Regions from separate parts of the Brevibacillus sp. NPDC058079 genome, predicted to be linked through region 1. Evidence: riboswitches for the same ligand, from Rfam matches in the RefSeq annotation. Region 1 holds a riboswitch; the other holds the start of a gene.
The links. Region 1 has a riboswitch for S-adenosylmethionine ahead of ACFVS2_RS17730 (pyridoxal phosphate-dependent aminotransferase). Riboswitches for the same ligand answer to the same signal wherever they lie in the genome.

Region 1 (5,557 bases):
GGACTTCTCGTCTGCACCAACAAAAAATCGGGTGGATTCTCTACCATGACTTCGAGTAAAGACCTCGTTACCTTTTCCGTTTGTTCGATGGGCTGGTACGGGTCTGTACTCGAAGACATGAAGATGGTCACCTTTCCTTTTTTCTTTGCCCGGATTAGCTCCTTGCGCAATAAATCGGCAGCATGCTGCTTAATGTCAACCCACGTGCCCCATTGCTCGTTGCGGAACAAAGAGACAGGCATTTGTCGAACGTAGCAATAGGAGCAGGCGAAAGAACAGCCTGTATACGGATTGAGCGAGTGGGTGTAATCCTCAAGAAATCCGCTTCCTTTATTGAGGAGGGTTTTCGGCATTTTATAGGAAAGGATGCATTTCATATTGGGCGTTCCTCACTTTGCATCATGAAAAATAATCCCGAGGCTGTAGCGCTTTCCTGAGGTAATCGTGCTGACACCGTGGCGCAGCGTGTTTTTATAGTAGCCTCGCGTTCCCTGCACAGGACGATAGGATGTCGGGAAAATCAGGCCAGCGCCTTGCTCCAAGGTTATCACATGTCCTCGGCTCTGCGCGCGTGGCCGTTGCTCCATCAGCAGAAATTCTCCGCCAGTGTAGTCCTTCTCCTTCTGATTTAAGGCAAAAACGACTTGAAACGGGAAGAACACCTCGCCGTACATATCCTGGTGTAAACAATTGTAGCCGCCCATTTCGTATTTCAAAATCAATGGAGTAGAGCGCAGTTGACCCTGATCGTGACATTGCGCCAAAAATTCAGGGAGGGTAGCAGGATAGATGGCTTCGCGTCCAAGCATTTCCAGCCACCGATTCGCAGTCTGGGCAAGCATCGGATAAAAGCCTTCGCGAAGCTCCTGCAAAAGCGAGGGAAGGGGAGCCTGATAATAACGATACTCTCCTTCGCCGAAACGGTACCGTGCCATCTGGATCGTATTGCGAAAAAGGTCATCCTCTCCATACGTAGCGATTAATTCGTCGCACACATCCGCGCTTAATAAGGAAGGAAAAGAAGCATACCCTTGTTCGTCCAGCTCCTGTTGCAGGGAATGCCAGTCAAGTGCAGCGATCCTTTCTGTCACTGATTTAGCCATGTTTCACACCCCGATTTGTCTTTTTCTCCAGATCAAGCAGAGTTGTCTTCATGGGCAGTCCTCCACGATAGCCAGTTAGTGATCCGTTTTTACCGACAACGCGGTGGCAGGGGACTGTAATGAGAACCGGATTGGCACCGATTGCTGCACCGACGGCACGAACAGCAGCAGGCTTTTCAATGATGTTCGCAATGTCGGTGTACGATGCCGTTTGACCGTATGGGATTTGGCACAGTGCCTCCCAGACAGCGAGCTGAAAAGGCGTTCCAGACAGGTCGCAATCCATGGAAAAATGCTCGCGCGTCCCCTGCAAATACTCCATCAGTTCTGTTGCAAAAGGCTGTAGCCATGGTTCGTCTTGCACCAGTGCACTTTGTGGATGATGCTTTTCAACCCACGCTTCCAATTCAGCAAAAGGCTGGTTGACCGAGCCGACATAACAAAGCCCGGCAGCCGTTGCAGCCAAATAAATGGTCCAATCACCATGCACAAGCATTGACCAACGTACCGTCTGATCCTTAATCGTTTCCATTTCCATACGCCTCCTTTGAGCTGTGTACGCACAGTATACCTCCAGCACCTGTTCTTCGTACGTTTTTAGGAGTGGATGAGCAAGATAACGAAACAGTGTCGTCTACATTCTCATTGCTTTTATCCAGCGGCGGGAGTAAGGTAGGAGGAGATAGAGGAGGAACGATACTAGTATGACTGATCAATTAACACATTTTAATGAACAAAATCGAGCTCGGATGGTGGACGTGTCTGAGAAGGACGTCACAAAACGGGTGGCTGTAGCCGAGAGCCAAATCAGCATGAAACCCGAAACGCTCGCCCGAATCCGTGAAGGTCGGATCGAAAAGGGCGATGTACTCGCAGTTGCGCAGGTAGCAGGTGTCATGGCTGCCAAAAAGACGTGGGAAATCATCCCGATGTGTCATCCGCTGCCATTGACTGGCATCGACATACAATTTGCTTTTGTAGATGAAACGACGCTTGCGATTACAGGAACCGTGAAGACGACAGGGAAAACTGGCGTCGAGATGGAGGCGTTGACCGCTGTCAGCATAGCGGCTTTGACCGTGTATGACATGTGCAAAGCCATGGATAAAGAAATGATAATCGGTCCAACCAGTCTGCAATCCAAAACAGGCGGAAAAAGCGGCGATTTCCATCGGGGAGAGAAGTAAGCCATGAGGCAAAAGTGGGAATCCTATCCGAGCAGCATTCGTTTATTGGCGATTGCTGCCGTCATTTTTTCTACAGGAATGGCGTGTATTTGGCCGCTTGTCACGATCTATATTCACAACCATCTCGGAAAGCCGCTGACTGTAGCCGGCTTCTTGTTGCTTTTAAATCAAGGCGCATTCTTGATCGGGAGTATTGTCGGCGGGATGATGTTTGACCGCTGGGGAAAAATGCGCACCATTATTGTCGGTTCCATCGGCGTTATTCTGATATCGATCGGCTTAGGTCTTACGCAAGATTTTACGATTTATGTTGTCTTGCTTCTATTGAATGGTCTGTTTTACGGAACACTTTCTCCTGTGATGAATGCACTGGCAGTAGTGTTATGGCCGGACGGGGGACGGAAAGGAATCAATCTGATTTATGTCACCCTCAATGTGGGGGTAGCTGCCGGTTCTGCGCTGGGCGGCTTCTTGGCAAGTGTTTCGTTTGCCTGGACGTTTTTCGGTAATGCGATCTCGCAAGTGATTGTGCTCGCCATGTTCATGCTCATTTTGCCGCGTCAGTTAAAAATGGTGGAACAACGCGAAAACTCGACGACTGGACAAAGTATGTCTGAGCAAGCAACTGGTGATGTGCTGCAACAACCACAGCAAGAGCCAAAGGTGGTATGGGGAGCATTGCTGCTATTATGTGGGGGGCTATTAATTAGCTGGATTGTCTATGTACAATGGACGACGGTGCTGTCTACCTACATGCAATCCCTGGGCATTTCACTCCGTCAATACAGTCTGTTGTGGACGCTGAACGGAGGTTTGATCCTGTTTGGTCAGCCATTGATTGCGTGGGTCATTCGACGCTTTGCCCGTACGCTAAAAGCACAAATGCTCTTGGGCGCTTATATTTTTGCCTTGTCGATGCTGATTCTGTCGCAATCAACGGTTTATGCAGGCTTTGTGGCAGGCATGTTCGTCATGACGCTAGGAGAAATGCTCGTGTGGCCAGCGGTGCCGGCAGTAGCTGCACAGTTTACGCCAGAGGGACGTGAAGGCTTCATTCAAGGTCTGATTGCAGGAACTGGATCAGCAGGGCGGATGCTCGGACCACTGCTCGGCGCCTTCATTTTCCAATCGATTCATGCGCAGGGACTATTGTTCGTGATGGCAGGCTTGTGTCTGTTGTCTGTGGCATTCTTCGCTTTCCACACCTCATTTCAAAAAAGAAGGCATCAAGTGTCGGTACAGAATCAAGCATCTTGACACGGTTTACGTGCTCAAGTAGTATGATATAGACGAAAAAACAGTATATTCCGTGTGTTTGACTTATTCAGAGAGGTGGAGGGACTGGCCCTATGAAGCCCGGCAGCGGATCTGTTCCATGTGATGGACAGATGCTGTGCCAATTCCAGCAGGATTTTTTCCTGACAGATAAGGACGTGACCAAGCTGATCTCCCCCTTTTTCTGTATGGAAAAAGGGGGTTTTACTGTATTGGGCCCAAGAAAGGAATGGAAGAAAGATGCGCATTCAACCCTCCGACATGATTGATCGACTCCCTACCCAGTTTTTTGCGACCCTGGTGGCAAAAGTAAACAAGGTCATTGCGCAAGGCCATGACGTCATTAACCTAGGGCAGGGCAATCCCGATCTGCCGACACCGCCGCACATTATTGAAGAATTACAGGCACAAGCGGCACAACCACTCCATCACAAATATCCGCCTTTTCAGGGACGCGTGGAACTGAAGCAGGCAGTGGCTCATTGGTATAAGCAAGAATTTGATGTAGACCTCGATCCGGAGGAAGAAGTAGCGATTTTGTTCGGCAGCAAAACCGGACTCGTAGAGATTTGCCAAGTACTCATGAACGCAGGCGATGTTGCACTGGTTCCGGACCCAGGCTATCCGGATTATTGGTCGGGGGTTGCAGTCGTAGACGGACGGATGGTCATGATGCCTCTGAAGGCGGAAAATGACTTTTTACCAGACTACAGCCAGCTCTCCCAAGCTGATTTGGATCGAGCGAAACTGATGTTTCTCAACTATCCGAACAATCCAACAGCAGTCAACGCACCACTCGAGTTTTATGAGGAAACGATTCGTTTTGCCCGAAAACATGAAATCGTCGTCTGCCATGACTTCGCCTACGGGGCGATCAGCTATGACGGGAAAAAGCCAGTCAGCTTCATGCAGGTTCCGGGAGCAAAAGAAGTGGGCGTAGAATTTTATACCTTGTCCAAAACGTACAACATGGCAGGCTGGCGTGTTGGTGCCATGGTAGGAAATCGCGAGCTGGTTCGTCTGATTAACCTCATTCAGGACCATTACTTCGTCAGTCTGTTCGGAGCGGTACAGATGGCGGCAGCCAAAGCGATGACGGAGTCACAGCAGTGCGTTCGCGATCTCGTCGCTGTCTACGAAAGCCGCCGCAATGCCTTGTACTCCAATCTGCATCGGATTGGCTGGCAGGCGCCACCATCTCAAGGTTCGTTTTTTGCTTGGCTTCCTGTTCCAAGTGGCTTTACTTCCGTGGAGTTCTCTGACCTGCTATTGGAAAAAGCGCATGTCGTCGTAGCGCCAGGAAATGGCTTTGGTCCGACGGGTGAGGGCTATGTGCGAGCGGCTTTGTTATCCAATGAAGATCGTCTCGCAGAAGCGGTCCAACGGATTGAGCGGTTGGGGTTGTTTACGAAAACAAAATGAAGGCAAGGGAATTCGACCACACTACCATACAAATGGAGTGTGGTTTTTTTATTCTAGAATAAAAATCATTCTCATTATTGACAGATAATGATTTTCATTATACGATGACATTGTTAATGATAATTAGTCTCAGCGAGAGCGGGAGGGTACCATGCGCTATCAGATTAACGGTTACACGGATATGTATACGGTGATCGCCAACGAGCGAAAAATCGGCGGAGCCATTGAAGCAGGCCAGATTCGCTTGCGGACGGGAGAAGTTTACGCCAATGCTGTTCTCACTCGTTTGGAAATGTCAGGTGCGCATTTTTGCTCAATCGGATTTGTAACAGAAGAAGGCAAAAGACTGATTGTCCATGTGAATGATATCAGCATGATCGCTGATGCTCGTCACGTCAACGTTTGTGAGCTGACGAACGAATGCATGAGAGTGGAGAAGTCCGCAGAGAGACTGAAGCGATTGAAGCGTCTCTGTGAACTGAATGAAGGCAGCTGTACGCCAACCTTCCAAGAAGAGGCATTGCTTTTGGCAAGCGATATTGGCATGGAAGAAGCGTCCACGCATGTAGA
Region 2 (5,557 bases), on a different contig from region 1:
TAGTGCAACCGCCAAAATGCGGTTGTCATTGCTCATTTCCGTGAATTGTTTCTGAAGGCGGTGGAAAGAGGAATGATTCAGTTCCACCCGAAACAACCCGCCTGTTTCTAGGGTAATGCCAGTGTGCAATTGCCCCAGCTCACGAAAACTGTCAAAGAGCCGAGATACGTACCGAGCATTGCGACCAATTTCATCCATGTACCGCTTTTTGGAATCGATTTCTTCTAATACGACAGCTGGTATGACAATTTCATTGTCAGCGAAAGAAAACATCGCCCTAGGATCTTGCAGGAGTACGTTTGTGTCCAGTACGTAGATTTTCTTCAAAATCTCGCCTCCTATTCCCCTTCTTAAATACCTTATGCAATTTTTGGAGGGATGCTCAAATGCGGCGACGTGATGTACTACAGTCTATGTTCAGGTAGACAGAGATAGACGACCCATTGGCAGAATGAAAATGGGCAGCCCAGAACAAAATACTTGTAACCCTGCCCTCCTCACGAAGGAAGGCAATACTGGGAAAGGGAGAATGCCTGTGAAACGGATCATGATCTTCTGCCTCGGTTTTAGCTTGTTGCTTACAGCATGCATGTCGGGCAATAAACCACCGGCGAATCAGGCTGCACAGCCGAAGCATGCCACTCATACTCAACGCGTTCAGCAAACAGCTCCTAAGCCTGCTTATAATCAATCTTCGCAAGCTACCGCTGATCGTCTGGTCCAACTGGCAACACGTGTGAAAAGAGTACACAGCGCGACTGCTGTGGTCTTGGGCAAATATGCCGTAGTCGGTATTACTGTGGACCCGAATCTGGATCGCCCAGAAGTCGGCGTCATTAAGTATACGGTTGCGGAGGCACTGAAAGAAGACCCTCAAGGAGCGAACGCTGTCGTAACCGCAGACCCCGCCGTCGTACAACGGTTACGGGAGATGAGAGATGATATTCGCCGCGGTCATCCTGTTGCCGGAATTACGGAAGAGTTAGCGGATATCGTAGGTCGGATCATACCGCAACTACCGCGCAGTGTGCAGCCTCGCGAAGAAACACCTGCTCAAGTAAAAGAAAAACGCATGCACAAAGAGCCACAAGGACAAAACAAGATCAACGTAAATCGTACAGGAACACCTTAAAAGAAAAGAGGTATCCCCCGAATTTAAGCCCGGGAGAATACCTCTTTTTCTTTATGGACTGGTGCTTCAGATGGCAAATGATCCAAAGCTTGCTTCAAATCTGCCACCAAGTCATCGAAATCCTCCAAACCAGCTGACAGCCTGATCAAACCATCTGTTATTCCCCTTGCAGCTCTTTCCTCAGCAGGCATCGCTGCATGTGACATCGTAGCTGGGTAGGAGAGAATCGTTTCCACTGCCCCGAGGCTGACAGCCACAATCGGCAATTTTACGCGATCAAACAACGCTTTTGCTCGCTCGCGGCTCCCTACATCAAAAGAAAGAACAGCCCCATGACCGGTCGCTTGTTGTGTTTGAATCAGGTGACCGGGATGATCCTCCAGTCCTGTATAGTAGACTCGGCTTACCTGTGGATGCGAAGACAACCAGTCAGCCAAGCTCGCGGCTGTTTTCGTACTGACATCCAGTCGGGCTTTCAATGTTTTGAGCCCACGCATTACGAGCCAGCAGTCCTGCACACCCAAAATCGCTCCCATGCCATTCTGGATAAAGTAGAGCTGTTCCCCTAACGCAGCCTCTCTGGTCACAGCCAGACCTGCCACGACGTCGCTATGCCCTCCGATAAACTTCGTTGCACTATGAATGACCACATCTGCGCCAAGCTCCAATGGCCGCTGGTAATACGGTGTAAGGAATGTATTATCGACAATGACGAGCAAGCCGTGCTCCTTCGCGATACGAGAAACCGCTGCAATATCTGTCACCTTTAAGGTGGGATTGGAGGGGGTCTCCAGGTAAACCCCTTTCGTTGCCGGTGTAATGGCCGCACGAACGGCTTCTGTATCTGTTGCATCCACGAACGTAACGGAGATGCCCATTCTCGACAATACCTTGGTCAAAAACCGAAACGTGCCACCGTATACATCTTCCGCCACTACTACATGGTCTCCAGCTGAAAACAACATGAACACGCTGGAAATGGCAGCCATGCCAGATGAGAACGCGAAACCGCGTGAGCCTCCCTCCAGAGACGCAATGGCTTCCTCCAAAGCCTGCCTGGTCGGATTGCCTGATCTGGCATAATCGAATGTACCTGGCTGATCGATATCAGCCTGATGAAACGTGGAAGCCTGATAAATTGGAACCGACGACGCACCTGTGAACGGGTCAATGCAAGTCGAACCGTGGAGGAGCTTGGTTGCAAAATTCATCGTACACTCCCTCCTACGACCAAACTAGCATTCAAGGCCTGAAACAAATCGGCTACGACATCATCTGGATGCTCGATGCCAACCGACAGTCGCAACAATCGATCACAAACACCGACATGCTCTCTGACTTCTTGCGGGATATCGGCGTGAGTTTGCGTCGCCGGATACGTACACAATGACTCGACACCACCCAGACTTTCTGCAAAGGACACGATTTGCAGATTTTGCAGGAACAATCCCACCTGCTCTGCATCACGTACGCGGAACGATACCATCCCACTATGCCCAGTCGCTTGATTCACCTGGATCTCATGTCCCGGATGCTCTGGCAGACCTGGATAAAATACCTCAGCCACTGCTGGATGCTCACGCAACTTTTCCGCTACAATCAAGGCATTGGATTGGTGGCGCTCCATCCGCAATGCCAATGTTTTCATCCCGCGAACGAGAAGCCAACAATCTTGCGGTCCGAGTACAGCACCGATTGAATTGTGCAAAAACCGGATTTTTTCCGACAACTCTTCTCCTTTTGTTACGATGAGTCCCGCCAGCACATCGTTATGTCCTGCCAAATACTTGGTTGCACTATGTAGGACGATATCTGCACCAAGCTCTAGTGGGCGTTGACAATACGGGGTTAAGAATGTGTTGTCTACAATCGTCAGGATCCCGTGCTGTTTCGCCAATTGTGTTACTGCTCGAATATCAGTAATCTGCATGAGCGGATTGGTTGGCGTCTCGACGAAGATGGCCTTTGTATCCGGGCGAATCGCATCATTGAGTGCACGAATGTCACGCAAATCCACGTACGAAAACGTCAGACCGTAACGAGAGAGCACTTGCTCGAACAATCGATAGGTTCCCCCGTACAGATCGAGTGAAACGATCAGATGATCCCCTTGGGAAAACAAACCCATGACAGTATGAACAGCAGCCATTCCTGAGGCGCAAGCAAATCCTGCATCCCCTGATTCCGCTTCAGCGATAGTCTCCTCCAAAATGGTTCGAGTAGGATTAGCTGTGCGTGTATAATCATATCCAGTGCTCTGGCCCAAGGCAGGATGGCGATAGGCTGTTGCATAGTAAACAGGAAAGCTCACCGCCCCTGTTTTTTCGTCTCTGCCTACTCCCGCCTGAATCAATTTCGTTTCCAATTTCATGTCTGTTTCTCTCCCTCCAATTGTGTACGAGGGCATCAAAAAAGCCCCCTTTCCTCTGAAAGAAGGCTTTGTTTACGTCACCGTAAGCAAATCCTTCTCATCTTTCAGAGTTTGATAACTCTGCAGGAATTAGCACCATTATCTCCCTGTTAAAATACAGGTGATTGGTTGCCGGGCATCATCGGGCCAGTCCCTCCGCCGCTCTGGATAAGAAGATTGCTATTCAATTTGATTGACCCTAATACTAAAGGATCGGCAGGATTCTTGTCAACAATTTATTTCCACCCGTTAATTTGCATCTTTCAAGGCGGTCATAACTTGATTGTCCAGCTTCGCTGCCGCATTTTTGTCATACGTCTTTTCATATTGTGGTTCTACGGAAATACGGGAACCGTAAAACATAATATCACGAACAGCCTCAATCTTGATTTCTGCCATGGCCAGCTTGAGCGGAACACCTTCCAGTCGGTCTGTTTTGACGACAGCACGACCATTAATGGCGAAAGACGAGCCGGCACCGATCAAATGCAGGACAACTTGCGGTTCCTTCGCAATATTAGCCAAAATACGTGAGCGATTATCCACGGCAAAACGAATCATATCGGCGCTGACAGCATACGTCCAGGACAAAGAGCTGAGCGATGGTGCCCCTGACTCATGGTCTACTGTGCCCAAGGTAACAAAACGCTCCTTTTGCAAGAGCTTGAATAAATCTTCGGAAAGAGATTGGGAAACAGTTTCAGCCATTTCAAAGCCTCCTAACAAACGTTTTGTACGTTCATTTTACCCTTCGCTTAGCTGATAGGCAAACGTTTCCTCTTCACCTTGATTCTGGTTGTCTTTTTCCCTAGACTGGTAGGTAACGATACCGAATGATGGAAGGGGTTGGACACCTTGTCGCCTACAGACCGCCTCATGCAGCAAATTGATCAAGTCCTTGAAGAGCTTCAGGAAGTTCGGAAGGTAAATGAGCGGATGCATAAAATTGCGATGTTCCTGGAAGATATTCGACTAGCAGATGTGATCCAAAATTACACAGCCCCGCGCAAGCTGCTCTGGATCAATTTCCTCGCAGGTCTTGCCCGGGGTCTGGGGTTGACGATTGGTACTGCTATCGTTTTGGCTTTCCTCGGCTCCCTCTTGACGCAATTTCTTTCCATCCCCATTCTGGGGGATTACATCAGACAATTGGTGGAGTACGTCGAGACGTACAAGCAGCGACCTTAACGCTAGAGCCTAGTCTCTGTCGTCACGATCATCATCGACCTGGTCATTATCGTCATCATGATGTTTGTCGTGCTTTTTCCAATAGCCATACGCGTTGCCGTTGGGATGCTTATCTTTCTGCTTCCCTTTTTCTTTTTTCTTTTTGTCATCATCATCGTCTTTATCCTCGTCTGTTGGCTTCACAGGCTCGACAATGACTTTTGTGCTTAATGCAACGTCAGCTTTCTTAACCAGCTTATCGTCTTCATACAATGCGAATTGAATCGATTTGGCGCTAAAGGAATGGTTCTTGTACGACAACGTCAAAGAAAACTCACCTTTGTCATTCGGTTTAATCTCTTTTTTCTTCCCGTCAGGAGCGATCACAAACAATTCCGTATCGTCCTTTTTATTCCAGCCGCTTACTGTCCCCTTCACCTGAATGGACTTGGCGGCAGGATTGTTTACAGCAGTCGCCTTGATGGCATATTCGGTCGCTTGATCCTTATCAGGAGCGTTAACGATTTCTACCTGAACGGATTCGGAATCAACCTTCTTGCCATCCTCGTAAACCTCGATCAAGGCTTTTTGATCTTTTGCTGCTTGTACATCCTTTAGTGAAACGGTAAAGCTCCCTACACCATCCCACAGCTTTTTCACGTTTGCGTCTTTTTTCACGCCATTATAGGTGACAGTTACTTTGTCTGCCCCCTGCTTGACAATTCCTTTTACTTTTAATTCCTTTTTCTTCGCATCCAATACAGACATGGTATGGATGATCATTTCCTTATCTTCTTCTGCTTTTGGAACGATCTTTACCTTTTCGCTATCAACCAACTTGCTGCCTG

Region 2: it holds a riboswitch for S-adenosylmethionine, as region 1 does, so the genes downstream of both, ACFVS2_RS08945 (aminotransferase class I/II-fold pyridoxal phosphate-dependent enzyme) here and ACFVS2_RS17730 (pyridoxal phosphate-dependent aminotransferase) in region 1, are expected to answer to the same signal.

The regions. Positions count from the first base shown of each region.
Region 1 is NZ_JBHVSO010000005.1:399,716-405,272, forward strand. Features, by position in the region: gene ACFVS2_RS17705 (SPL family radical SAM protein) at 1-377, opposite strand, end outside; gene ACFVS2_RS17710 (2OG-Fe(II) oxygenase) at 390-1,103, opposite strand; gene ACFVS2_RS17715 (methylated-DNA--[protein]-cysteine S-methyltransferase) at 1,096-1,635, opposite strand; gene moaC (cyclic pyranopterin monophosphate synthase MoaC) at 1,808-2,290, shown strand; gene ACFVS2_RS17725 (MFS transporter) at 2,294-3,547, shown strand; SAM riboswitch class I at 3,608-3,722, shown strand; gene ACFVS2_RS17730 (pyridoxal phosphate-dependent aminotransferase) at 3,806-4,987, shown strand; gene ACFVS2_RS17735 (hypothetical protein) at 5,139-5,557, shown strand, end outside.
Region 2 is NZ_JBHVSO010000002.1:472,833-478,389, forward strand. Features, by position in the region: gene ACFVS2_RS08930 (PhoH family protein) at 1-327, opposite strand, end outside; gene ACFVS2_RS08935 (YhcN/YlaJ family sporulation lipoprotein) at 530-1,132, shown strand; gene ACFVS2_RS08940 (trans-sulfuration enzyme family protein) at 1,156-2,343, opposite strand; gene ACFVS2_RS08945 (aminotransferase class I/II-fold pyridoxal phosphate-dependent enzyme) at 2,340-3,503, opposite strand; SAM riboswitch class I at 3,598-3,717, opposite strand; gene ACFVS2_RS08950 (pyridoxamine 5'-phosphate oxidase family protein) at 3,792-4,250, opposite strand; gene ACFVS2_RS08955 (DUF5665 domain-containing protein) at 4,419-4,730, shown strand; gene ACFVS2_RS08960 (hypothetical protein) at 4,740-5,557, opposite strand, start outside.